Regions from separate parts of the Streptomyces thermoviolaceus genome, predicted to be linked through region 3. Evidence: riboswitches for the same ligand, from Rfam matches in the RefSeq annotation. Region 3 holds a riboswitch; each other region holds the start of a gene.
What was found. A riboswitch is a leader RNA that binds a small molecule or an ion and turns the genes downstream of it on or off. The one in region 3 is predicted to bind thiamine pyrophosphate.
Positions count from the first base shown of each region.

Region 1 (7,997 bases), 1.6 Mb from region 3:
AGCCGAAGCCGACGGTGACGGTGGAGACCCCGAGCGGCAGCATCAGCAGCGCGTCGAAGCCGCGCACGATCCGGCCGGCGTCCCGGCGGGCGAGTGCCGCGGCGGCCAGGGCGCCGATCACCACGGCGATCGCGGTCGCCGCCGCGGCGTAGGACAGGGAGGCGCCGACGGCGTGCAGCGGCGCGACGAGGAAGGTGCCGCCGTCGGCGTTCGTCAGCGCCCGGTAGTAGCCGAAGCCCGGGGCGGTGAGCGAGCGCTGCACCAGCACGGCCAGCGGCAGCACGAGCAGCACGGCGACACTGAGGAGGACGGCGACCAGCAGCGCCCACTGGCCCGCGCCGCGCGGGCGGCGCGCGGTGCCGGCCGCGTCCACCAGCTTCAGCGCGGTCTCCCGGCGCCGGACCGTCCAGGCGTGCACGGCCAGGATCGCGCCCACGCACACGAACTGCACCAGGGTGAGCACCGCGGCCGTGGACAGGTCGAACAGCTCCGAGGTCTGCCGGTAGATCTCCACCTCCAGGGTGGAGTAGGCGGGGCCGCCGAGGATCTGCACCACACCGAAGGAGGTGAAGGTGAACAGGAACACCATGAGCGCGGCGGCGGCGACCGCGGGCGCCAGCGCGGGCAGGGTCACGGTGCGCCAGGCGGTCAGCGGGGTGGCGCCCAGGGTGCGCGCGGCCTCCTCCTGCCGCGGGTCCAGCTGCGCCCACAGCCCGCCGACCGTGCGGACGACGACCGCGTAGTTGAAGAAGACATGGGCGAGCAGGATCGCCCACACCGTGGTGTCCAGCCGTATCCCCCACAGCTCGTCCAGCAGGCCGCCACGCCCGAGCAGCGCCAGGAACGCCGTGCCGGCCACGACCGTGGGCAGCACGAACGGCACCGTGACCACGGCCCGCAGCACCTGCCGGCCGGGGAAGTCGAACCGGGCGAACACATAGGCGCCGGGCAGGGCGATCAGCAGGGTCAGCGCGGTGGAGGCGAGCGCCTGCCAGGTGGTGAACCACAGCACGTTCCGGATGCCGCTGTCGCCGAGCACCTCCGCGATCCGCCCGGGGTGCCAGGCCCCGTCGGTGTACAGCCCGCGCCGGACGATCGCGGCGACGGGGTAGGCGAAGAACACCGCGAAGAACGCGACGGGCACGGCCATCAGACCCAGCCGCGCCGCGTTCCCCGAACGCCGCCCGCGGGGGCGCACCGCCCCGCGCCGGGCTACTTCAGGACGAGCGAGGTCCACGACTTGACCCACTGGTCACGGTGGTCGGCGATGGTCTCGGGCGCCATGGTCTCGGGGTGCGGGGCGGGCTTGCCGTAGCGGCTGAACTCCTCGGGCACCGCGGCGCCCTTGCGCACCGGCTGGACGAACATGGTGAGCGGCATGTCCTCCTGGAACTCCTTGCCGATCAGGAAGTCGAGGAACGCCTTGCCGCCCTCCGGGTTGCGGGCGTTGGCGAGCAGTCCCGCGTACTCGGTCTGCCGGAAGCAGGTGCCGTACGCCACCCCGGTCGGCGCGGTCTTCGGCTTCGGGTCGGCGTAGACGACCTCGGCGGGCGGCGAGGAGGCGTAGGAGACGACCAGCGGCCGGTCGCCCTTGGCCTTCCGGCCTCCGGCGGAACCGGAGAACTCCTGGTTGTAGGCCAGCTCCCAGCCGTCGACCACCTTGACGCCGTTGGCCTTCAGCTTCTTCCAGTACCCCTGCCAGCCGGGGTCGCCGTACCGGGCGACGGTGCCGAGGAGAAAGCCGAGCCCGGGCGAGGCGGTGGCGGGGTTCTCGACGACCAGCAGGTTCTTGTACTGCGGCTCGACCAGGTCGTCGAAGGAGGACGGCGGGGTCAGGTGGTGGTCGGCGAAGTACTTCTTGTCGTAGTTGACGCAGATGTCGCCGGTGTCGACGGGGGTGACGCGGTTCTTGCCCCGGTCGGCCAGGTACTGCGGCAGCACCTGGTCGAGCCCCTTGGCCCGGTACGGCTGGAACAGGCCGCCGGACAGCGCACGGGACAGCAGCGTGTTGTCGACGCCGAAGAAGACGTCGCCCTGCGGGTTGTCCTTGGTCAGCAGGGCCTTGTTGACGGCCTGGCCCGCGTCGCCGTCCTTGAGGACGGTGACCTTGTACCCGGACTGCTTCTCGAAGTCGGCGATGACGCTCTTGGAGGCCGCCCAGGAGTCGTGGCTGACGACGGTCACGGTCCTGGTGTCCGCGGCCGTGGATCCGGTGCTGCCGGAGCCGCAGGCGGACAGCGCGACCAGGCCGAGGCCGGCCGCGACGGCGGCGAGGGTTCTGTGATGCACGTGGAGTGTCCTCCTGGATGGTTGCCAGGAAGAGACGCGGCCCTGCCCGGACCCCTCGTGCGGGGTTCCGGGCAGGGCGCTACAGCTCGAGTGATGACCGAACTCCCTACCCAGAATGACCTGGGCGAGGTTCAGAGGGTCTGCGGCCCTTCCGCCGCACTCTCAGCGCTGTGGCGCTCCCCTGTCGGAATGGTGTGTGCAGTTGTCGCGGATCAGATTACCGCCCGCCCGCGGGCGGCCGCCCGCGCGGTCCTCGCCCTGCCCGGCGGCCCGGCCACCGCTCGCCGGCGGCCGGGCTGCGGTCGGCCTACCGCTCGGCGGCGGCCAGCTGCCCGCAGGCGCCGTCGATCTCCTGGCCGCGGGTGTCCCGGATGGTCACCGGCACGCCGTGGGCCTCGATCGCCTCCACGAACGCCTTCTCGTCCTCGGGCCGGGACGCGGTCCACTTCGAGCCGGGCGTCGGGTTCAGCGGGATCAGGTTGACGTGCACCGGCTTGCCCTTGAGCAGCCGGCCGAGCCGGTCGCCGCGCCAGGCCTGGTCGTTGATGTCCCGGATCAGTGCGTACTCGATGGACAGCCGGCGCCCCGACTTCTGGGCGTAGGCGAAGCCGGCGTCCAGCACCTCCCGCACCTTCCACCGGGTGTTCACCGGCACGAGGGTGTCGCGCAGCTCGTCGTCGGGGGCGTGCAGGGAGATCGCCAGCCGGCACTTGAGCCCCTCGTCGGCGAACCGGTGGATCGCCGGGACCAGGCCCACCGTGGAGACGGTGATGCCGCGCTGGGACAGCCCCAGGCCGTCCGGCTCGGGGTCCGTCAGCGCCCGGATGGCCCGCACGACCCGGTTGTAGTTGGCCAGCGGCTCGCCCATGCCCATGAACACGATGTTGGACAGCCGCGCCGGTCCCCCGGGCACCTCCCCGTCGCGCAGGGCCCGCATGCCGTCCACGATCTGGTGCACGATCTCGGCGGTCGACAGGTTCCGCTCGAGCCCGGCCTGACCCGTGGCACAGAACGGGCAGTTCATGCCGCACCCGGCCTGAGAGCTGACGCACATGGTCACCCGGTCCGGGTAGCGCATCAGCACCGACTCCACGAGGGTGCCGTCGAACAGCCGCCACAGCGTCTTGCGGGTGGTGCCCTGGTCGGTCGACAGATGCCGCACGACCGTCATCAGCTCCGGCAGCAGCGCCTCGCGCAGCTTGCCCCGCGAGGCCGCGGGGATGTCGGTCCACTGCTCCGGGTCGTGCGCGTACCGCGCGAAGTAGTGCTGCGAGAGCTGTTTGGCGCGGAACGGCTTCTCACCGATCGCGGCGACCGCCTCCTTGCGCTCGGCAGGCGTGAGATCGGCAAGGTGCCGCGGCGGCTTCTTGGCTCCGCGCGGCGCGACGAATGTGAGTTCTCCGGGCTTGGGCATGGTCGTTCCAGTGTCGCAGATACGGAGGGGTGGCCCGGGGTGTCGTCCGTTACCCCCGCCGCCGACCGTCACCGGCGGCCGACGGTGAGCGGCAGCGGACGGTGCGGGTAGGGCCTGGCGACCCGTGCGACCGGCCGTTGTGCGGCTGCCGTCCCCGCCTGCTGGTCGTCCGCGCGCAGGGGCTGCTTCGGGGCCGGAGGTCACGGATCGGGGAGGTTGCCTCCCGCACCGCCCACAGCGCTTTCGTGCCCGTGCCGGCCCGGTCCTCGCCGCCGGACGTCCCCGCTCACGCGGTGCCGGGTGTCCCGGGCGGCGGCCGCACGCCCTTGCGCGGCGGCACGCCGCCACCTACCTTGCGGGCGCACCAGCACCGCCCTCGAAGGAGCCGTCATGCCCGCGCTCGACCGTCAGGACACCGTCTTCATCCTCGACCTGGGGGACGGTGAGAACCGCTTCCATCCCGAGTGGATCGGCGCGGTCGGTGCCGCGCTCGACGAGGTGGAGAAGGCCGAGGGTCCTCGTGCCCTGGTGACCGTCGCCACGGGCAAGATCTACTCGAACGGGCTGGATCTTGAGTGGCTGTCCGCGCACGCCGACCGGTACCGCGACTACCTGGTCTCGGTGCACGAGCTGCTGGCGCGGATGCTGGCCCTGCCCGTCGTCACCGTGGCCGCGCTGCAGGGGCACACCTTCGGCGCCGGCGCGATCCTCTCCCTGGCGCACGACTTCCGCGTGATGCGTGCCGACCGCGGCTTCTGGTGCGTGCCCGCAGTGGACGTCGGCATCCCCTACACCTCCGGCATGGCGGCGCTGATCCAGGCACGGCTGGCGCCGCAGACCGCGCACGAGGCCATGGTCACCGCCCGCCGCTACGGCGGCACCGACGCCGCGGCCGCCGGCATCGCCGACCGGGCGGTCGCCGAGGACGCCGTGCGCTCCACGGCCGTCGAACTCGCCCGGGCCCAGGCGGACCGGGCCGGTGAGACCCTCGGCACCATCAAGTCCCGCATGTACGGCTCGGTGCTGACCGCACTGCGCGACACCGGCGACCCGCTCGGCTGACCGGAGCAGCCGGTGGGTCCCCCATGAGCAGAGGGACCCGCCGCCCTGTGGGCGACGGGTCCCTCGCGTGCGGGGAACGGCAGCGGGTCAGCCCGCGCCGACGAAGACGACCAGCAGCAGCCAGACCACGGGAGCGGTCGGGAGCAGGGAGTCGAGGCGGTCCATGATGCCGCCGTGGCCCGGGAGCAAGGTGCCCATGTCCTTGATCCCCAGGTCACGTTTGATCATGGATTCGCCGAGGTCGCCGAGGGTGGCGCTGACGGCGACCGCGAGACCCAGCAGGAGGCCCTGCCACCAGACGCCGCCGTCGATGAGGAACTCCATGCACAGCGCCCCGGCCAGCATGGCGAAGGCGACCGCGCCGACCAGGCCCTCGCGGGTCTTGCCCGGGCTGATGCGCGGGGCCAGCTTGTGCTTGCCGAAGCGCCAGCCGATCGCATAGGCGCCGGTGTCGCTGACCACGGTGAGCAGCAGGAAGGTCAGCACGCGGAACGGGCCGTCGTCGGCGGTGAGCATCATCGCCACGAACGTGGCCAGGAACGGCACGTAGAACGTCGCGAAGACACCGGCCGTGACGTCCTTGAGGTATCCCTCGGGTGGTCGTGCCATGCGCCAGACCAGGACCGCGAGCGCGGTCAGCGCCGTCGCCACCCAGGCGCCCTCGGCGCCGCCGAGGTATCCGGCGAGCACCATCGCCACGCCGCCGACGGCGAGCGGCACCAGCGGCGCCTTGATGTCCTTGCGTTCGTCCAGTCGCTTGGTCAGCTCCCACAGGCCGACCACGACCGCGACGGCGATGACGCCGACGAAGGCCGCCTTGACGACGAAGAGCGCCGCGACGATCACCACGCCGAGGCCGACACCGACCCCTATGGCCGCGCCCAGGTCGCGGCCCGCGCTCTTCTTCTGCGGTGCGGGCGCCGGCTGCGGGGCGTCGGGCATGGGCTCCGGTTTCTGCGACGCCGTCCCGGCAGCGGGCGGCGTGTGCGGCGTGTCCTGGGGCCGCGGCTGCGGCCCTGCGTACGGCTGCGGTTGCGGCTGCGCGGTGTACGGCCCGGGGGGCGGTGCGGGCTGCGCGTGCCGCGGGTCGTACGGCTGCGGCGCGGGCTGTGCGGCGCCCGGTGGCTCGGCGAACGGCTGAGGCCCCGGCGGCTCGGGGACCGGTTGCGGGCCCGGCGGTGGGGCGGGCGGGCCGGCCGGAGGCGGCTGGGGTATCTCGTCGCGGAAGAGGGGGCCGCCCGCGGGGACGGCCCCTGGTTCCTCCTGGTCACCGCCGTGAGCCGGCCACTCGGGCACGACGGGCAAGGGGCGGGTCTGCTGGGCGCCCTGCGCACCGTACTCGGGGCCTGCCGGGACGGCTCCCGGAACCGGTCCACCACCGGGTGACCGGTCCACGGGCCCGACGTGCCCGGCCTGCTGCGGCGCTCCCCAGGAAGAGTCGTTCATCAGACCTCGAGCAGCTCCGCTTCCTTGTGCTTGAGCAGTTCGTCCACCTGCGCGACGTACTTCGCGGTGGTGTCGTCCAGCTCCTTCTCCGCGCGACGGCCCTCGTCCTCGCCGATCTCGCCGTCCTTGACCAGCTTGTCGATGGCGTCCTTGGCCTTGCGGCGCACGGAGCGGATGGACACCTTGGCGTCCTCGCCCTTGCCCTTGGCGACCTTGATGTACTCGCGGCGGCGCTCCTCGGTCAGCTCGGGGAACACCACGCGGATGATGTTGCCGTCGTTGCTCGGGTTGACGCCCAGGTCGGAGTCGCGGATCGCCTGCTCGATGTTGCGCAGCGCGCTCTTGTCGAACGGGGTCACGACCGCCATCCGCGGCTCCGGCACGGAGAACGAAGCCAGCTGGTTGATCGGCGTCGGCGCGCCGTAGTAGTCGGCCATGATCTTGTTGAACATCGCCGGGTGCGCTCGGCCGGTGCGGATCGCGGCGAAGTCCTCCTTGGCGACCACGACGGCCTTCTCCATCTTCTCCTCGGCCTCGAGGAGGGTCTCTTCGATCACCACTTGCTCCTGCGTGTCTTGAGTAGGCCCGGCTGCGGTTCCCATCGGGGCCGGCGGCCGGCTGCGTCGCGTCTTCTTCCTGCACGGTTCCCGACCGGCAGGACATTGTCCATCCCCCGGCCCGGGTCCGTCCCGTCCGTCCCCCGGACAGGTGGCGTCCCGGCGGACCCGCGCCCGGGGGTTGCCGGTCAGCTCTGGCCGACCCGGTCACCCACGAGCGTGCCGATCTTCTCACCCTTGACGGCGCGGGCGATGTTGCCCTCCTTCAGGAGTTCGAACACGACGATCGGCAGCTGGTTGTCGCGGCACAGCGTGATCGCCGTGGCGTCGGCGACCTTCAGGTCGCGGGTGATGACCTCTCCGTAGCCGAGCGCGTCGAACTTCACGGCGTCCGGGTTGGTCTTGGGGTCGGAGTCGTAAACCCCGTCCACGCCGTTCTTGCCCATGAGCAGCGCCTCGGCGTCGATCTCCAGGGCACGCTGGGCGGCGGTGGTGTCGGTGGAGAAGTACGGCATGCCCATACCGGCGCCGAAGATCACCACCCGGCCCTTCTCCAGGTGGCGCACGGCGCGCAGCGGGATGTAGGGCTCGGCGACCTGGCCCATGGTGATGGCGGTCTGCACCCGGCAGTCCACGCCTTCCTTCTCCAGGAAGTCCTGCAGCGCCAGGCAGTTCATCACGGTGCCGAGCATGCCCATGTAGTCGGACCGGGCCCGGTCCATGCCGCGCGTCTGCAGTTCGGCGCCGCGGAAGAAGTTGCCGCCGCCGATCACGATGGCGATCTGGGCGCCGTCACGGACGACGGCCGCGATCTCGCGTGCGATGGCGTGCACCACGTCGGGGTCGACGCCCAGGCCCCCGCCGCCGGAGAAGGCCTCTCCGGACAGCTTCAGCAGAAACCGGCCGGGTACTTTGCCGTCGTCGCTCTTCTGGGCCTTGGTGGTCATGTCTATCCCGCCTCTGTTACGTGGTGCACATACGAAGAAGGCCATTGCCGGTGGGGCGTGTCTCGCATCCCATGCAGCGGCAATGGCCTCCTCGTCAGATCTGCCGTCGTCCGCCGTGCCCGGACGCCTGCCGGCACGGGTGCCGACGGGCGGGGGCGACGGGGACGACTGCTGTCGACCCTGTCCGGGTCGGGTGTCCGCCGGGCGGCGGACTCAACGGACTCAGATGCCGACCTTGATGCGCGTGAAGCGCTTCAGGGTGACACCGGCCTCCTCCAGGAC
Region 1 is NZ_CP109280.1:1,538,382-1,546,378, forward strand. Features, by position in the region: gene OG899_RS06640 (ABC transporter permease) at 1-1,150, opposite strand, end outside; gene OG899_RS06645 (thiamine ABC transporter substrate binding subunit) at 1,213-2,289, opposite strand; TPP riboswitch at 2,375-2,482, opposite strand; gene rlmN (23S rRNA (adenine(2503)-C(2))-methyltransferase RlmN) at 2,597-3,703, opposite strand; gene OG899_RS06655 (enoyl-CoA hydratase-related protein) at 4,094-4,765, shown strand; gene OG899_RS06660 (phosphatidate cytidylyltransferase) at 4,853-6,211, opposite strand; gene frr (ribosome recycling factor) at 6,211-6,768, opposite strand; gene pyrH (UMP kinase) at 6,957-7,715, opposite strand; gene tsf (translation elongation factor Ts) at 7,938-7,997, opposite strand, start outside.
Region 1: another riboswitch for thiamine pyrophosphate. It lies ahead of OG899_RS06645 (thiamine ABC transporter substrate binding subunit); the one in region 3 lies ahead of thiC (phosphomethylpyrimidine synthase ThiC).

Region 2 (7,997 bases), 1.4 Mb from region 3:
TACGCCAGGCCCACCTTGTGCAGTCCGCCGGCCACGGGCACATGGCCGCCGACGGGATTGCGCGGCACGGGGGAGGAAGAGGGTGGGGTCATGACACCCCCAGCATGCCAGCCCGTGCGGAGCGCCGCCGAGGGGCCCCGGGACCGGGCACCCCCAGCTCCCGCTCACCGGATGGTGATCGTGATCGTCGATCCCCTCGGGGCGCGGTCGCCGCCCTCGACCGACTGCTTCTTCACCGTGTCGCCGAACAGCCCGAGCAGCCCGCGGTCCTCCTTCACCCGGAAGCCGGCCTCCTGAAGGGTCCGCTTGGCCTCGTCCACGCTGTCCCCGGTGACGTCCGGCACCTCGACCAGCTCCGGGCCCTTGGACAGGGTGAGCGTGACCGTGTCGCCCTCGGCCAGCTGCCCGCCGGCCGGCGGGTTCTGCCGGGCGACCTGGCCCGCGTCGAACTCCGAGGTGACCCGCTGCGGGGCGACGGTGACCTTCAGGCCCGCCTCCCCGAGGTCGGCCGTCGCCTCGTCGAGGTCCTCCCCGGTGACGTCCGGCACCTCCACGGGCCGGCCGCGGCTGACGACCAGGGCGATCGCCGAGCCGGAGTGCCGCTCGGTGCCCGCCGGCGGGTCGGTGCGGATCACCGTGCCCTTGGGGACGTCCTCGCTGAACGCCCGGCTGACCATGCCCGGCTCCAGTCCGGCCGCGCGCAGCCGCTGCCGGGCCGTGTCCAGGGAGCGGCCGGCCACGTCGGGCACCCGGACGGTCTCCGGGCCGTCGGAGACGGTGAGCGTGACCGAACCGTGGTCGCGGATACGGGCGCCGGGCGACGGGTCGGTGCTGATGACCGTGCCCCGGGCGACGGTGTCGCTGTGGGCGTGCTCGACGCCGCCGACCTTCAGCCCGGCCTCCTCCAGCCGCTGCCGGGCCTGCGCCTCGGTCTTGGACAGCAGCGGCGGCACCGTCGTGAACTGGCCGGCGTTGATGTACCACAGGCCGGCGCCGCCCACGAGGAGAAGCACGACGGCGGCCACGGCGGCCAGCAGCGCGCGCCGGCGGCGCAGCCCGCCCGCCCGGCGACCGCCCGCGTCCGGGACCGGCGTGTCCAGCCGGCTGGTGCGGTGGAAGGCGTCGGTCGGCTCCTCGTCCCCGTCCACGGGCAGCGGACGCGGCACCGCCAGGGCGCGCGGCAGGACGCTGGTGCGGTCCTCGGCGTTGTCGTGGCCGGTGGTGCGGGCCTGCGGGGGCAGCGCGTCCAGCTCCTCGTCGCCTAGCCGGCCGCGGGCCTCGCGCACCCGCGCCAGCAGCGCCACCGCGTCGGCCGGACGGTCCTCGGGGGTGCGTGCGGTGGCCGCCGAGACCAGCTGGTCCAGCTCCGCCGACAGGCCCGGCACCGCCGCGGACGGCGGCGGCACGTCCTCGTTCACATGCCGGTAGAGCACCTGGGCCGGGGTCTCGCCCTGGTGGGGCTTGGCCCCGGTGAGCATCTCGTAGAGCATCACCCCGCACGCGTAGACGTCCACGCGCGGCGAGGCGGTGCCCTCCTCGATCTGCTCCGGCGCGAGATAGGAGACCGTGCCGAGCACCGTGCCGGTGGTGTGGGTGACCGCGTCCACCGCCCGCACCAGTCCGAAGTCGGCGACCTTGACCCGGCCGTCGTCCCCTATCAGGACGTTCTCCGGCTTCATGTCGCGGTGCACGAAGCCGGCGCGGTGCGCGGCGCCCAGCGCCGCCAGCACCGGCTCCAGGATGTCCAGCGCGGCCCGCACCGGCAGGGCCCCGCGTTCGCGCAGCACGTCCCGCAGGGTGCAGCCGGAGACGTACTCCATGGCGAGGTAGACGTACGACCCGTCGGTGCCCTGGTCGAACACCCCGACGACGTTCGGGTGGTCCAGGCGGGCGGCGGACTTCGCCTCCCGGATGAACCGCTCCACGAAGGAGGCGTCCGCCGCGAGCGAGGGATGCATCACCTTCAGCGCGAGCACGCGGTCCAGCCGCGTGTCCAGGGCCCGGTAGACGGTCGCCATGCCTCCGACGGCTATCCGCGCGTCGATGCGATACCGGCCGTCGAGCACCTGCCCGACCAGAGGGTCCTGAAGGGTCGTGTCCACGCAGGCGAGTCTACGAGCCGCCCCCGACAGCGACGTCCCGCTCGGTGCCCTCGGTGGCGGACTGCGGCCGACCTGTGACGCCGTCCGCACGTGTGTGCGGAAAAGCGGGACGCTCCGGGTCCAGCCGGGCCAGCCCCTCGGTGGGGGAGGAGGCCTCGGCGAAGAACCGCTTGGGGATGCGGCCCGCCCGCCGGGCCAGCCGGCCCGCGGTCACCGCGTGCCGCATCGCCTCGGCCATCAGCACCGGGTCCTGCGCCCGCGTCACCGCGGAGGCGAGCATCACCCCCGCACAGCCCAGCTCCATCGCCAGGGCCACGTCCGAGGCGGTGCCCGCGCCCGCGTCCAGGATCACCGGCACCTCGGCCTGATCCACGATCAGCTCGAAGTTGTGCGGGTTGCGGATGCCGAGTCCGGAGCCGATCGGCGAGCCCAGCGGCATGATCGCGGCACAGCCGGCGTCCTGCAGCTTCCGGGCGAGCACCGGGTCGTCGTTGGTGTACGGCAGCACCGTGAAACCGTCGTCGACCAGCGTCTCCGCGGCGTCCAGCAGCTCGATCGGGTCCGGCAGCAGGGTGCGCTCGTCGGCGATGACCTCCAGCTTGACCAGGTCGGTGCCCAGCGCCTCGCGGGCCAGCCGCGCGGTGAGCACCGCCTCGCCGGCGGTGAAGCAGCCCGCCGTGTTGGGCAGCACCTGGATGTCCAGCTTCCGCAGCACGGACAGCACCGAGCCGTGCACCGACGGGTCGACCCGGCGCATCGCCACCGTGGTCAGTTCGGTGCCGGAGGCCGTCAAGGCCCGCTCCAGCACCTCCAGGCTGGGCGCCCCGCCGGTGCCCATGATCAGGCGGGAGGCGAACGTGCGGCCGCCGAGGACGAGAGGGTCGTCGGTCATGGGTCAGCCTCCCTGGACGGCGGTCAGCACCTCGACACGGTCGCCGTCACGCAGCGGTGTCGAGGCCCAGCGGGCGCGTGGCACGACGGTCTCGTTGAGGGCGGCGGCCACGCCCGAGGGTGCGGCGGTCAGGGAACGCACGACCGCGTCGAGGGACGTGCCGGGCGCCACCTGGCGGGGTTCACCGTTGACGGAGACGGTCACGTGGGCGACGGAGACGTTCATGCGGGCAGCTCCGTGAGGACGGCGGTGCGAAAGCGCCGCGGGGTGAAGGGGCGGGCGACGTCCGGCAGCTCGCCGGTGGTCAGGGCGTGCGCCAGGGCGTCGCCGGTGACGGGCGTGAGCAGCACGCCGTTGCGGTAGTGGCCGGTGGCCAGCAGCAGTCCGGGCAGCTCGGTCGGCCCGAGCAGCGGCGCGTTGTCCGGGGAGCCGGGCCGCAGCCCGGCGCGGGTCTCGGTCAGCGGCAGCTCGGTGATGCCGGGCACCAGCTCGTGCGCGTCGCGCAGCAGCTCGTACACCCCGCCCGCGGTCACCGTGGTGTCCCAGCCCAGCTCCTCGGTGGTCGCGCCGATCACCAGCTCGCCGCTGAGCCGCGGCACGAGGTACACCTGGCTGCCGCGCACCACGGCCCGCACGGTGCGGTTCAGGAAGGGCGCGTACCGCTTGGGCACGGTCAGCCGCACCACCTGCCCCTTCACCGGCCGCACCGGCGGCAGCACGTCGTCGGGCACGCCGGCGAGCTGCCCGCTGCGGCTGCCCGCCGCGAGCACCACCTGCTCGGCGCCGAGCCGTGTGCCGTCGCGCAGCTCGCAGCCCGCGGCCCGGTCCTGTTGCACGACGAGACGCTCGGCCCACGCCCGGTGGAAGACCACCCCGGCCCGCTCGCAGGCCGCCACCAGCGCGGCGGCCAGCCGCCGGGGGTCGATCTGGTGGTCGCCGTCCACCCGCAGCCCGCCGCGGACGCCGGGCGCGAGCATCGGCTCCAGACGCCGGCACTCCCGCCCGGACAGCCACTCCGACTCCAGACCCGAGGCCCGCTGCAGGGCGTGCAGTTCGCGCAGGTGAGCGCGGTCGTCGGCGTCCAGTGCGACGGCCAGGGTGCCGCAGCGGCGGTAGCCGAGGTCGTGGCCGGTCAGCTCGGACAGCTCGGCGGCGAAGTCCGGGTAGCGGCGCGCGGAGGCGAGGTTCAGCCCGAGCAGGGTCTGCTCGCCGTGGTGCAGCTCGGTGACGGCGGCCAGCATCCCCGCGGCCACCTGCGCGGCCCCGCCGCCGGGCTCGGGGTCCACCACCGCCGTGCGCAGGCCGCGCTGCGCCGCGCGCCAGGCGGTGACGAGACCGATGACGCCGCCCCCGATCACGAGGACGTCCGAAGTACGTGACAACGACATGGGCGAAACGCCCCTCCCTTCGCCGGCATGACCCGGATCAGGTTCGTACGGTCGGAGGCCGCCAGCCTCCCTCTCAGCCCGGTGCGTCCGGGCTCCCGCGCATGCTTGTACGGCCACCCTAGCCGCCGGGCCGCGATCTTGTAAGAGCGGGGCGGGCCCGCCCGCCGGGGCAGCGGCCCGGCCCGCGAGCCCCCGTGGAGAAGGGCCGTACGTCCCCTCGCCCCGTGCCCTGCGGGACGCGGGCTGTCTATGGTGATCAGGTGAGCGAGCAGACGCAGGAGAAGAACCCGGGCGGTCCGCGGCGCGTGGTCGTCGTCGGGGCGGGCATGGCCGGCGTGCAGACCGCGGTCGCGCTGCGCGAGGAGGGCTTCACCGGCACCGTCACCCTGATCGGCGCCGAACCCCACCAGCCCTACGACCGGCCGCCGCTGTCCAAGGCCGTGCTGCTCGGCACGGCCGAGGGCTCCGCCTTCGACATCGACTTCGAGGCGCTGTCGCTCCGGCTCCGCCTGGGCTGCGAGGCGCTGGCCGTGCACCCCGCGGAGCACGTGCTGGACACCTCCGAAGGGCCGGAGCCCTACGACGTGCTGGTGCTGGCCACCGGCGCCGAACCGGTCCGCCTGCCGGGCACCGAGGGCGTCCCCGGCGTCCACCTGCTGCGCACCCTGGACGACGCGGCCCGGCTGCGGCCGGTGCTCACCGGCCGGCAGGACGTCGTCGTGGTCGGTGCCGGCTGGATCGGTGCCGAGTTCGCCACCGCCGCACGCGAGGCGGGCTGCGCGGTGACGGTCGTGGAGGCCGCCGACCGGCCGCTGGCGGGCGTCCTGCCCGCCGAGGTGACCGCGCCGATGGCCGCCTGGTACGCGGAGAGCGGCGTGACGCTGCGCACCGACGCCCGCGTCGAGCGGGCCGAGCCGGGTGCGGTGGTGCTCGACGACGGCACACGGCTGCCCGCGGGCGCCGTCGTCGTGGGCATCGGCGCCCGCCCCGCCACCGCCTGGCTGGCCGGCTCCGGCATCGAGCTGGGCGCGCACGGCGAGGTGCTCGCCGACGACCGCCTGCGCACCTCGGTGCCGGACGTGTACGCGGTCGGCGACTGCGCCTCCTTCCCCTCCGCGCGCTACGGCGAACGTCTGCTCGTGCACCACTGGGACAACGCCCTCCAGGGCCCCCGCACCGTCGCCGCCCAGGTGATGGGCCGGGACGTGGTCTACGACCCGGTGCCGTACTTCTGGTCCGAGCAGTTCGGCCGGTTCGTGCAGTACGCCGGCCATCACACGGACGCCGACAGCATGGTCTGGCGCGGCGATGCGAGCGGCCCGGCCTGGTCGGTGTGCTGGCTGCGCGAGAACCGGCTGGTCGCCCTGCTCGCCGTCGGCCGGCCGCGGGACGTGGCCCAGGGCAGGCGGCTGATCGAGTCCGGCCGGCCGCTCGACCCCGCCCTGCTGCCGGACGCGTCGCGTCCGCTGAAGGCGGCGGTCGCCGCGTAGGCGCAGTGCCCCGTGACGGTCGGGGGAACGGCTCGGGGTCGTCCGCGACCGCGACGAGGTCGCGAACCGGCCACGGCACGGCCGCGGACCGCCCGGCCGCCGGGCGGCTCGTCCGCCCCCGCGCGCGTCCTGCCGTGTGATCTTCGCCGCGACGGGTCGTCGCAGGTGGACGCGGTTGGCTTCCGACTGTCGGTGGCAGATGGCAGGCTTGGTTGCGTGACCGAGATTGACGCGAAGATCGATGCTCTCGTCCCCGCCTGGCTCACCCTTCCCGACGTCGCCGAACGGCTCGGCGTCGAGGTGACGCGGGTGCGGCAGCTGGTCAAGGAGGGCCAGCTCATCGCCGTGCGCCGGGGGGAGAACCGGGTGCTGCAGGTTCCCGCCGCCTTCATCGACGGGGGCAAGATCGTCAAGGGCCTCACCGGCACCCTGACGCTCCTGCGGGACGACGGCTTCACGGTCGAGGAAATGATCGAGTGGCTGTTCACCGCCGACCCGACCCTGCCCGGCACCCCCGCGCAGGCCCTGAGGGAGAATCGGGGCACCGAGGTGAAGCGCCGCGCCCAGGCGCTCGCCATCTGACCAGCCGGATCATCCTGCTGACCAGCCGGATCGTCCTGACCGGCCGGATCATCCCGAACAGCCGGCTCAGCTGACCAGCCGGCCACCGGACACCCGGTGACCGGCCGGCGTACGGACCGCGGCCGGGACGTCACGGGCCCACCGGCCCCGCGCGTCCCGCACCGCGCCCGTACGCCGCCGACGCACCCGCACCGGCCGGGCCGATCCGGCCGGTGCGCACCGACGACGGGGGGACCCACGCATGCCCGACACCGCTCACGTCACCGCCCGTGACCGGCTCGCCGATGCGCGCCTGTACCTGTGCACGGACGCCCGCACCCGCCAGGGCGACCTGGAGGAGTTCCTCGACGCGGTCCTGGCCGGCGGTGTCGACATCGTGCAGCTGCGCGACAAGGGCATGGAGGCGGCCGAGGAACTGGAGCACCTCCAGGTCTTCGCCGACGCCTGCGCCCGCCACGGCAAGCTGCTCGCCGTCAACGACCGCGCCGACGTCGCCCACGCCGCCCGCCCGGACGTGCTGCACCTCGGCCAGGGCGACCTGCCGGTGCCCGCGGCCCGCGCGATCCTCGGCGACGGCATCCTGATCGGCCGCTCCACCCACAGCGAGGCGGAGGCCGCCGCGGCCGCCGTCCAGGAGGGCGTGGACTACTTCTGCACCGGCCCCTGCTGGCCCACCCCCACCAAGCCCGGCCGGCCCGCGCCCGGCCTCGACCTGGTGCGCTACGCCGCCGGCCTGGACACCGACCGCCCCTGGTTCGCCATCGGCGGCATCGACCTGGGCAATCTGGACGAGGTCCTGGACGCCGGAGCCCGGCGGGTCGTCGTGGTCCGCGCGCTCACCGAGGCCGACGACCCGGGCGCCGCGGCCGCCGCGTTCGCGCAGCGGCTGCGGGAGCGCTGACATCCGGGGCGCGTCGTTCGGATCGTCCCGGCGTCGCGGAGCCGGCACGCGCATCCGCCGTGTTGTCGTCACTCGCCCCGACGTTCCGCGCCGACTCCGTGATCTCTGACCTCCGCGCAGCTGCACGCACCGGAACCCGCTCGGGTCGCCCGAGACGCACCGCACCCCGCGGCCGGGCCGGGCCGGACGACAGGCCCCGGGCCGCCGGACGCCGCACTGTCCACTGTGTGGACAGCAAACCGGTAAAACGGGCAAAAGCCCGGCATCCGGTTGGGGGACCGGCGCGGCCTGGCTAACCTGCGGGTATGGCCCTCGGCACCGCATCCATCAGGTCGGACCACGCCCCCACCGTGCGCGACATGCTCGCGACCGGCAAGCGAACGTACTCGTTCGAGTTCTACGCCCCCCGCACCCCCAAGGGCGAGAGAAACCTGTGGAACGCGCTGCGCCGGGTCGAGGCCGTGGCCCCCGACTTCGTCTCGGTGACCTACGGCGCGGGCGGCTCCACCCGCGCCGGCACGGTGAAGGCCACCGAGGCCATCGCCTCCGACACCACGCTCACCCCGATCGCGCACATCACCGCCGTCGACCACTCCGTGGCCGACCTGCGCAACATCATCGGGCAGTACGCCGACGCCGGGA
Region 2 is NZ_CP109280.1:4,569,680-4,577,676, forward strand. Features, by position in the region: gene OG899_RS19910 (deoxyribonuclease IV) at 1-92, opposite strand, end outside; gene pknB (Stk1 family PASTA domain-containing Ser/Thr kinase) at 165-2,102, opposite strand; partial or broken gene OG899_RS19920 (thiazole synthase) at 2,203-2,994, opposite strand; gene thiS (sulfur carrier protein ThiS) at 2,998-3,198, opposite strand; gene thiO (glycine oxidase ThiO) at 3,216-4,382, opposite strand; TPP riboswitch at 4,379-4,491, opposite strand; gene OG899_RS19935 (NAD(P)/FAD-dependent oxidoreductase) at 4,643-5,872, shown strand; gene OG899_RS19940 (Rv2175c family DNA-binding protein) at 6,089-6,454, shown strand; gene thiE (thiamine phosphate synthase) at 6,696-7,355, shown strand; gene metF (methylenetetrahydrofolate reductase [NAD(P)H]) at 7,661-7,997, shown strand, end outside.
Region 2: another riboswitch for thiamine pyrophosphate. It lies ahead of thiO (glycine oxidase ThiO); the one in region 3 lies ahead of thiC (phosphomethylpyrimidine synthase ThiC).

Region 3 (7,997 bases):
GACCCGACGGTACCTACCGCAGAGATAGCAGGGCGAGAGCACATCAAGGACGACCATGATCCGCGTTCAGCAGAGCCTTATCTCTGCCAACCCACGACAGAGTCAGACGGCCTGTCGCCATGTGCGACCACCCCTCTCACTTCTCGACCGAGCCTCTGCTGCGGATCACACCCATGACGCTGCAACCGTACCGGCCGCCACTGACGATCCGGAGAGGCACCTGAACCGGGACGAGGTCGAGCCGAGTCGCTGGTTGTACAGAGCCGTCTTGCTTGGGACTCGTTGCCGAACAAGTCGTCGGCCCTCCATCTTGATTCAGATGGAGGGCCGACGATCATCGGAACCGCCGCTCTTACGGGCAGATGTGCATCAGTGCCTCAGTCGACGATCGGCAGGTACAGCCGGTGCCCCGCCTCCGCGAACTCCCTGGACTTCTGCATCATCCCCTCGGCGACCTCCTCGGCCGTCGCCCCTTCAGCCACGTCGCCGGCGAACTTCTTTGTGATGCTTTGGCTAATTTTCATCGAGCAGAACTTCGGGCCGCACATCGAGCAGAAGTGGGCCGTCTTGGCGGGTTCCGCCGGGAGGGTCTGGTCGTGGAACTCCCGTGCCGTGTCCGGATCGAGGGCCAGGTTGAACTGGTCCTCCCACCGGAACTCGAAACGGGCATCGGACAACGCGTCGTCCCACGCCTGGGCACCCGGGTGCCCCTTGGCGAGGTCGGCGGCATGCGCAGCGATCTTGTAGGTGATCACGCCGGTCTTCACGTCGTCCCGGTCGGGCAGGCCCAGGTGCTCCTTCGGGGTGACGTAGCAGAGCATGGCCGTCCCCCACCAGGCGATCATCGCGGCCCCGATGCCGGAGGTGATGTGGTCATACGCGGGGGCGATGTCGGTGGTCAGCGGGCCGAGCGTGTAGAAGGGGGCTTCGTCGCAGATCTCCTGCTGCAGGTCGATGTTCTCCTTGATCTTGTGCATCGGGACATGGCCCGGACCCTCGATCATGGTCTGGACCTCGAAGCGCCGGGCGACGCGCCCGAGTTCGCCGAGCGTGCGCAGCTCCGCGAACTGCGCCTCGTCATTGGCGTCCGCGATGCTGCCGGGCCGCAGCCCGTCCCCCAGCGAGAAGGTCACGTCGTAGGCGGCGAGGATCTCGCACAATTCCTCGAAGTGCTCGTAGAGGAAGGACTCCTTGTGGTGCGCCAGGCACCAGGCCGCCATGATCGAGCCACCCCGGGAGACGATGCCCGTCTTGCGGTGTGCCGTCAGCGGCACATAGGCCAGACGCACCCCGGCGTGCACCGTCATGTAGTCCACGCCCTGCTCGGCCTGTTCGATGACCGTGTCCTTGTAGATCTCCCAGGTCAGTTCCTCGGCCTTGCCACCGACCTTCTCCAGTGCCTGGTAGAGCGGCACCGTGCCGATGGGGACCGGAGAATTGCGCAGCACCCACTCGCGGGTGGTGTGGATGTTGCGGCCTGTGGACAGATCCATGACGGTGTCGGCGCCCCAGCGGGTGGCCCAGGTCATCTTCTCGACCTCCTCCTCGATGGAGGAGGTGATCGCGGAGTTGCCGATGTTGGCGTTGACCTTCACCAGGAACCGCTTGCCGATGATCATCGGCTCGGTCTCGGGGTGGTTGACGTTGGCCGGCAGCACGGCCCGGCCCGCCGCGATCTCCTCGCGGACGACCTCCGGAGAGACGTTCTCCCGGAGCGCCACGAACTCCATCTCCGGGGTGATCTCACCGCGCCGTGCATACGCCAGCTGGGTCACCGCCCGGCCGTCGCGGCCACGCCGCGGCTGCCGCGGCCGGCCGGGGAACACGGCGTCGAGGTTGCGCAGTCCCCCGCGTGGCGAGGTGTGCCTGATGCCGTCGTCCTCGGGCCGTACCGGACGGCCCGGATACTCCTCGGTGTCGCCACGGGCGATGATCCAGTTCTGCCGCAGCGGCGCCAATCCCCGGCGGACATCGGTGTCGACGTGCGGATCGGTGTACGGGCCCGAGGTGTCGTACAGCGACACCGAGCTGCCGTTGGTCAAGTGCACCTGACGGACCGGCACCCGGATGTCGGGGCGTGAGCCCTCGATGTATGCCTTGTGCCAGCCGATGGACTTCCCGGCCTCTCCCTGGGCATGGGACTGCGCCCCGTCGGGGGACGTCTGGGCGGAGGCAGGCGTGCTTACGTCCTTGTTGGTCATGAGACCTACTCCCTACGCCGGCATTACCCGGTAACAGGTTCGGCGGTCGACGCAGCGGTTACCGTCTGCCGATGTCTGTCGATGGACCATCGCTGTTCCACGTGAAACATCGCGAAGACGGAGGTCAGCGCCCTCTCAGCCCGGTGCTCCGAGCTCCCGCGTGTGCAAAAGGTGCCTCCACGCTAGCGTCATGCACAGCGTGCTGAACAGTGGGCCCTCCCGGTTCTTGCAATGATCGGTCGGTGACGACGACCCAGCAGTTCCCGCACCCACCGCCCGACCCACGGCGTGGCCCCGGGGCCGGGCATCGCGCGCCGACACCGGGGGAGCCCGTGTGGGCGGCTCCCGCGCCACCGGCCGAGCCGGCCCGTGCCGGTGACGGCCACCACCACGAGCACAGCCGCGCGGTTCAGGGGCACGGACACGGACACAGCCATGCCCATGGGCCCGCCGCGCCGGTCTCCCGGCATCTGCGCACGGTCATCGCCGCGGTCCTGATCCCGTTCGCGGTCGCGGTGGTGGTCGGGCTCGTCGTGCTCTGGCCCGGCGGCACTCCCGCGCACCAGCGCACCGGCGTGGGTTTCGACCGGCAGACGCAGCAGGCCACGGTCACCGCAGTGGTGAAGGCGAGCTGCACGGCCCTTCACACGTCCGGAGGAACGGCCGGCGAGGACGACCCCACCGGCCAGGCCACGGCTGCCGGAGATTCCTCGGGCCGGAGCGGTACCTGCACCAAGGCCACCGTTCGGGTGGACACCGGCAAGGACAAGGGCCGCACCTTCACCGAGATCGTGCAGCCGGACCAGCCGCGACAGCTGCACGAGGGCCAGAAGGTCGTGGTGGCCTACGAGCCGACCGCACCACGGGAGTTGCAGTACTCGGTCACCGACGTCAACCGGCGCCTTCCGGTGGGCCTGCTGGCCGGTGTCTTCGCCCTCGCCGTGGTGCTCGTCGGACGGATGCGGGGCGTGATGGCGCTGATCGCGCTGGCCATCAGCTTCGTGGTGCTGAGCCTGTTCATCCTGCCGGCGATCCTGCAGGGCTCGAATCCGCTCGTCGTGGCGGTGGTCGGATCGAGCGCCATCATGCTGCTCGCCCTGTATCTGTGTCACGGCCTGTCGGCCCGCACCTCGGTGGCCGTGCTGGGCACGCTGGTGTCCCTGGTGCTCACCGGCGCGCTGGGGTCGCTGTTCATCGGCTGGGCAGCGCTGACCGGCAATACGGACGACAACACCGGGCTCATCCACGGCCTGTATCCGTCGATCGACATGAGCGGCCTGCTGCTCGCCGGCGTCATCATCGGCTCGCTCGGCGTCTTGGACGATGTGACGGTGACCCAGACGTCGGCGGTCTGGGAACTGCACGAGGCCAATCCGTCCATGGGGTGGCGCGGGCTGTACCGGGCCGGGATCCGCATCGGGCGCGACCACATCGCATCGGTCGTCAACACCCTGGTGCTGGCGTACGCGGGCGCGGCGCTGCCTCTGCTGCTGCTGTTCTCGGTCGCCGGCAGCAGCATCGGGACCGTCGCCAACAGCGAACTGGTGGCGGAGGAGATCGTCCGCACGCTGGTCGGGTCGATCGGCCTGGTCGCTTCGGTGCCCGTCACCACCGCCCTGGCCGCGGTGGTGGTCGCCGCCGACCGGCCGGACCGGGTCACGAGGCGGAGGCCGCAGGTGGCCGGGCCAGGGGTGCCCGCGCCGGCACGCGGCGGACGGGGCAGGCGGCGCAAGCGGTGATCCCGTGGCGTCCGGCTGCGCGGCCGGCCCTCCGCCCGTGCCCCGGGGGCGCGCGGTGAAGCGTTACGCCTGCGCGCCGCCCCGTGGGGAAACGCTTCAGCCCGCGCTCTGTTCCTCGGCCAGGATCCGGTCCAGGGCCTCGTCGAGGTGGGCGTCGAAGTCGGCGAGTGCGCCTTCCTGGCCCAGCGGCACCAGCTTGTCCGTACGGTCCAGGAACGCCACCAGGGGCGCGGTGGAGGAACGGAACAACGCGCGGTCGTTGCCGACCTGCAGCCGGATCAGCACCTCGTTCAGGGAGTCGCCGTCCGCGGGCGAGATCCGCACGTCCCCGTCCCCGCACGGGGTACCCACTCCGTCGATCAGCAGCTCGCGTCCGAAGACCCAGGTCACCGGGGCGTCGCCGGGCAAGTGGAAGGTGAGCCGCACGGCATAGGGATCGCTGGTCTCGTACCGCAGCTCCACCGGAATGCGGAAGGAGAGCTCCTCGGACACGAGAAGGCTCATCATGACCTCTGCTTGTACGGACTCGCGCATCGCTACCCCGTCATCTGCCGTCGACTGGCCGGGAATCATCCTCGTGACACTGGTGGCATCTTGCTGAACGTATATGGCAGATCACAAGGAGTGAGTTTTCAGATACTGATAGCCAGTGCGAGGGAGCCGACGCGTCGTCCCATCTCGCGCTGCAGCTGCCGTGCGGCGGGCAGCAGCCGGTCGCTCTGGCGGGCGGGGAGCGACAGGGCGATGGTCGCCGCCGCGTCCCCGATGGTGAGGGGCACGGCCGCACAGACGGTGCCCAGGACGTATTCCTGCCGCTCCGTCACCGGTTCCATGCGTCCGACCCGTTCCAGGCGCCGCAGCAGCGTAGCGGCGTCCCGCACCGTGTACCGGGTGAGCGACTGCACGGGATAGCGGTCCAGGTGGTCGCGGCGGGCGTCCTCGTCGAGCTGGAACAGCAGGCACTGCCCGATCGCGTGCGCGTGTCCGGTCTCACGGAAGTCGGCCCATTCGTGCACGGCCGGATTGCCGGGTGTCTCGGACACGCACAGGATGTCGATCTCGCCGTCCCGGTACCGCGCGTAGTAGAGCGGTACACCGATCAGATCGCGCCATTGTGCGAGGGTGTGGGCGATCGTGCTGCGACGTTTCTGCTCCGCACCGCTGCTGCTGAGCCGCTCGGCCGCTTCTCCGAGGAAGAACAGCCCCCGCTCGCGGTAGAGGTAGCCCTCGTGCACCAGGGTGCGCAGCAGATGGTAGGCGGTGGGCAGGGCGAGCCCGGTCTTTCGCGCGAGCTGTTTGGCGGGGGCTCCGTGCTCGTGCTCCGCGACGGTCTCCAGCAGCCGCATCGCCCGCTGGACGGAGCCGATCAGGGTCTGGGACGACGGCGCGTGCCGCGGCTGGGCCGGTCTGCCACCGGGCCGCTCCACCGGGCCGCCGGATCGGGGCTGCGCGGGCAGTGCCGTGGAAGGGGACGGCACCCGGGGAGCAAGGGGCGCGTGCGATTCTGCGGGTGCGGTGTCAACCGTGGCCAAGGGTCACTCCCGTAGCGCGAGGGGGCAGCCCGTGCGGGGAGACACGGGTGGGGATCGCCTGCCCGCGGGGGCCTGCCCCCGCGTCGATGCCGGGACCCTATCCGCCCGTCGCCGCCCACGGTGGCGCCGCGTCGAAACTTCCCTCCCGCGAGGGACCCGGTGACGCGTGACGTCCACCGCCGTCACCGGCGCACCGGCGTCCTCACCAGTCGCCGCGCGAGGACGAGCCCGCCATGAACTTGCGCACGATGTAGATCAGCCCGCCGACCAGGGCCACGAAGATCAGCAGCTTGAACAGCAGCCCGATCACGAAGCCCACCACGGTCGCGATCAGGCCGCCGAAGACGATCAGGGCGATGGCCGGCACCGCGATCCACTTCACCCACCACGGCAGTCCCGCGAAGATTGCTCGCATTGCCCCGTCCCTGTCCTCTCGGCCGGCCCTGCGCCGGAATTGACGTCGGTGCCCCGATGCTGCTGTGCGTCGGGGCCATTTCTGTCCGCTGTCGATGCTAGGGCCGTCAGCGGGCCTCGCGTGGGCGCCGCATCCCTTGTCCTCCCCTGACCCTTCCCCTAGGGAACCCGGAGACGGACGTCAGGCTTCCGGCGGAGAGAACACCACCAGGACGCGCAGATCCTCGCTGATGTGGTGGAACTTGTGGGGCACCTGGGCCGGGACGTAGACGACACTGCCCCGTGCCACCTGGGTGGTCTCCGAGCCGACCGTGATCAGGGCGCGGCCGCTGACGACGAAGTAGACCTCGTCCTGGTTGTGCGGCTTCTGCGGGTCGTGCTCGGCCGCGTTGAGCGCGTAGAGACCGACCGACATGTTCCGTTCCCGCAGGAACTGCAGGTAGGCGCCCTGGTTGGCGGCGCGCTCCGCGTCCAGCTCGTCCAGCCGGAAAGCCTTCATCGTCCTCGCCCGTACTCGTCGCCGATTCGATCCCCACGATCAGACACAGGACGGATCGTCCAGTCAAGACGACCATGGACGCGGGGTACCGGCAGCGGTCTCCCGCACGGCCGATGGGCGGGGTGTCCGCCCCGCGGACGGCACCCCCGACCACCCCGGCGTCGTCGGGCACCCCGGCACCCCGGCCGCACCCGCCCCGGCCCGGGCGTCTCGCACAGGGGGCGTCGCGGTGTCCTGCGGTTTCCTGAGAGGGTGGACCGGCGGCCCGGCCTGCCCGGCCGCAGTACGACAGCACATGAAGGGACGGGCTGCATGAGCGCTTCCGCCGCTGACGGCACGGTGAACACGCACGGAGCCGACGGGCCGGCCGCGACCGGGGACGGCACCCGCGCGGTGCGGGCCGGACTGCCCGACCCGGTCAAGTACGAGCCGACCCTGCCCGGCCCGGTGTTCGCCGCCCATTTCCATCTGCCCGGCGAGCCGACGGGCCCGTACACCTACGGCCGGGACGAGAACCCGACCTGGACCCTGCTGGAGCAGGCCATCACCGAGCTGGAGGCCCCGGGGCGCGAGGACGTCGAGACACTGGTGTTCGCGTCCGGGATGGCGGCCATCTCCTCCGTGCTCTTCTCGCAGCTGCGTGCCGGGGACGCGGTCGTCCTGCCGGACGACGGCTACCAGGCGCTGCCCCTGGTGAAGGCCCAGCTGGAGGCCTACGGCATCGAGGTGCGCACCGCGCCGACCGGCGGCGACGCCCAGCTGGAGGTGCTCGAGGGCGCCCGGCTGCTGTGGATCGAGTCCCCCTCCAACCCCGGGCTCGACGTGTGCGACATACGCCGTCTGACCGAGGCGGCCCATGCGCAGGGCACCCTGGTCGCCGTCGACAACACCCTGGCGACCCCCCTGGGGCAGCGACCGTTGGAGCTGGGCGCGGACTTCGCGGTGGCCAGCGGCACCAAGCAGCTCAGCGGTCACGGCGACATCCTGCTGGGCTATGTGACCGGCCGGAACGACGAGGCCATGGCGGGGGTGCGCCGCTGGCGCAAGATCGTGGGCGCGATTCCCGGCCCGATGGAGGCCTGGCTCGCGCACCGTTCGATCGCCACGCTGCAGCTGCGCGTGGACCAGCAGGCCGCCACCGCGCTCGCCCTGGCCGAGGCGCTGCGGGCGCACCCGGAGGTGACCGGCCTGCGGTACCCGGGGCTGCCGGACGACCCCTCGCACGCTGTCGCCACGCAGCAGATGCGCCGCTTCGGCTGCGTGGTGTCCTTCACGCTGCCCACGCGGGAACGCGCCGAGCGCTTCCTCGGCGCACTGCGGCTGGTGGACGACGCGACGAGCTTCGGCGGGGTGCGCTCCACGGCGGAACGGCGCGGCCGGTGGGGCGGGGACGCGGTGCCGGAGGGCTTCATCCGGCTCTCCGTGGGCGTCGAGGACCCCGAGGATCTGGTGGCGGACGTGCTGCGGGCCCTGGAGGAGTCGGCCGGCTGATCACGTGCCGGGGGCGCGCCTCACCGGTGCCCGGACAGGCGACGACGGCGGTCCGAGCCTCCCCCCTCGCGGCTCGGACCGCCTTCGGTTCAGCGCGCGCGAAGAACCGTGTGACCTAGGC
Region 3 is NZ_CP109280.1:3,122,345-3,130,341, reverse strand. Features, by position in the region: gene thiC (phosphomethylpyrimidine synthase ThiC) at 378-2,201, opposite strand; TPP riboswitch at 2,194-2,371, opposite strand; gene OG899_RS13680 (YibE/F family protein) at 2,444-3,940, shown strand; gene OG899_RS13675 (SsgA family sporulation/cell division regulator) at 4,037-4,474, opposite strand; gene OG899_RS13670 (IclR family transcriptional regulator) at 4,573-5,310, opposite strand; gene OG899_RS13665 (DUF5326 family protein) at 5,675-5,887, opposite strand; gene OG899_RS13660 (cupin domain-containing protein) at 6,068-6,385, opposite strand; gene OG899_RS13655 (cystathionine gamma-lyase) at 6,698-7,876, shown strand.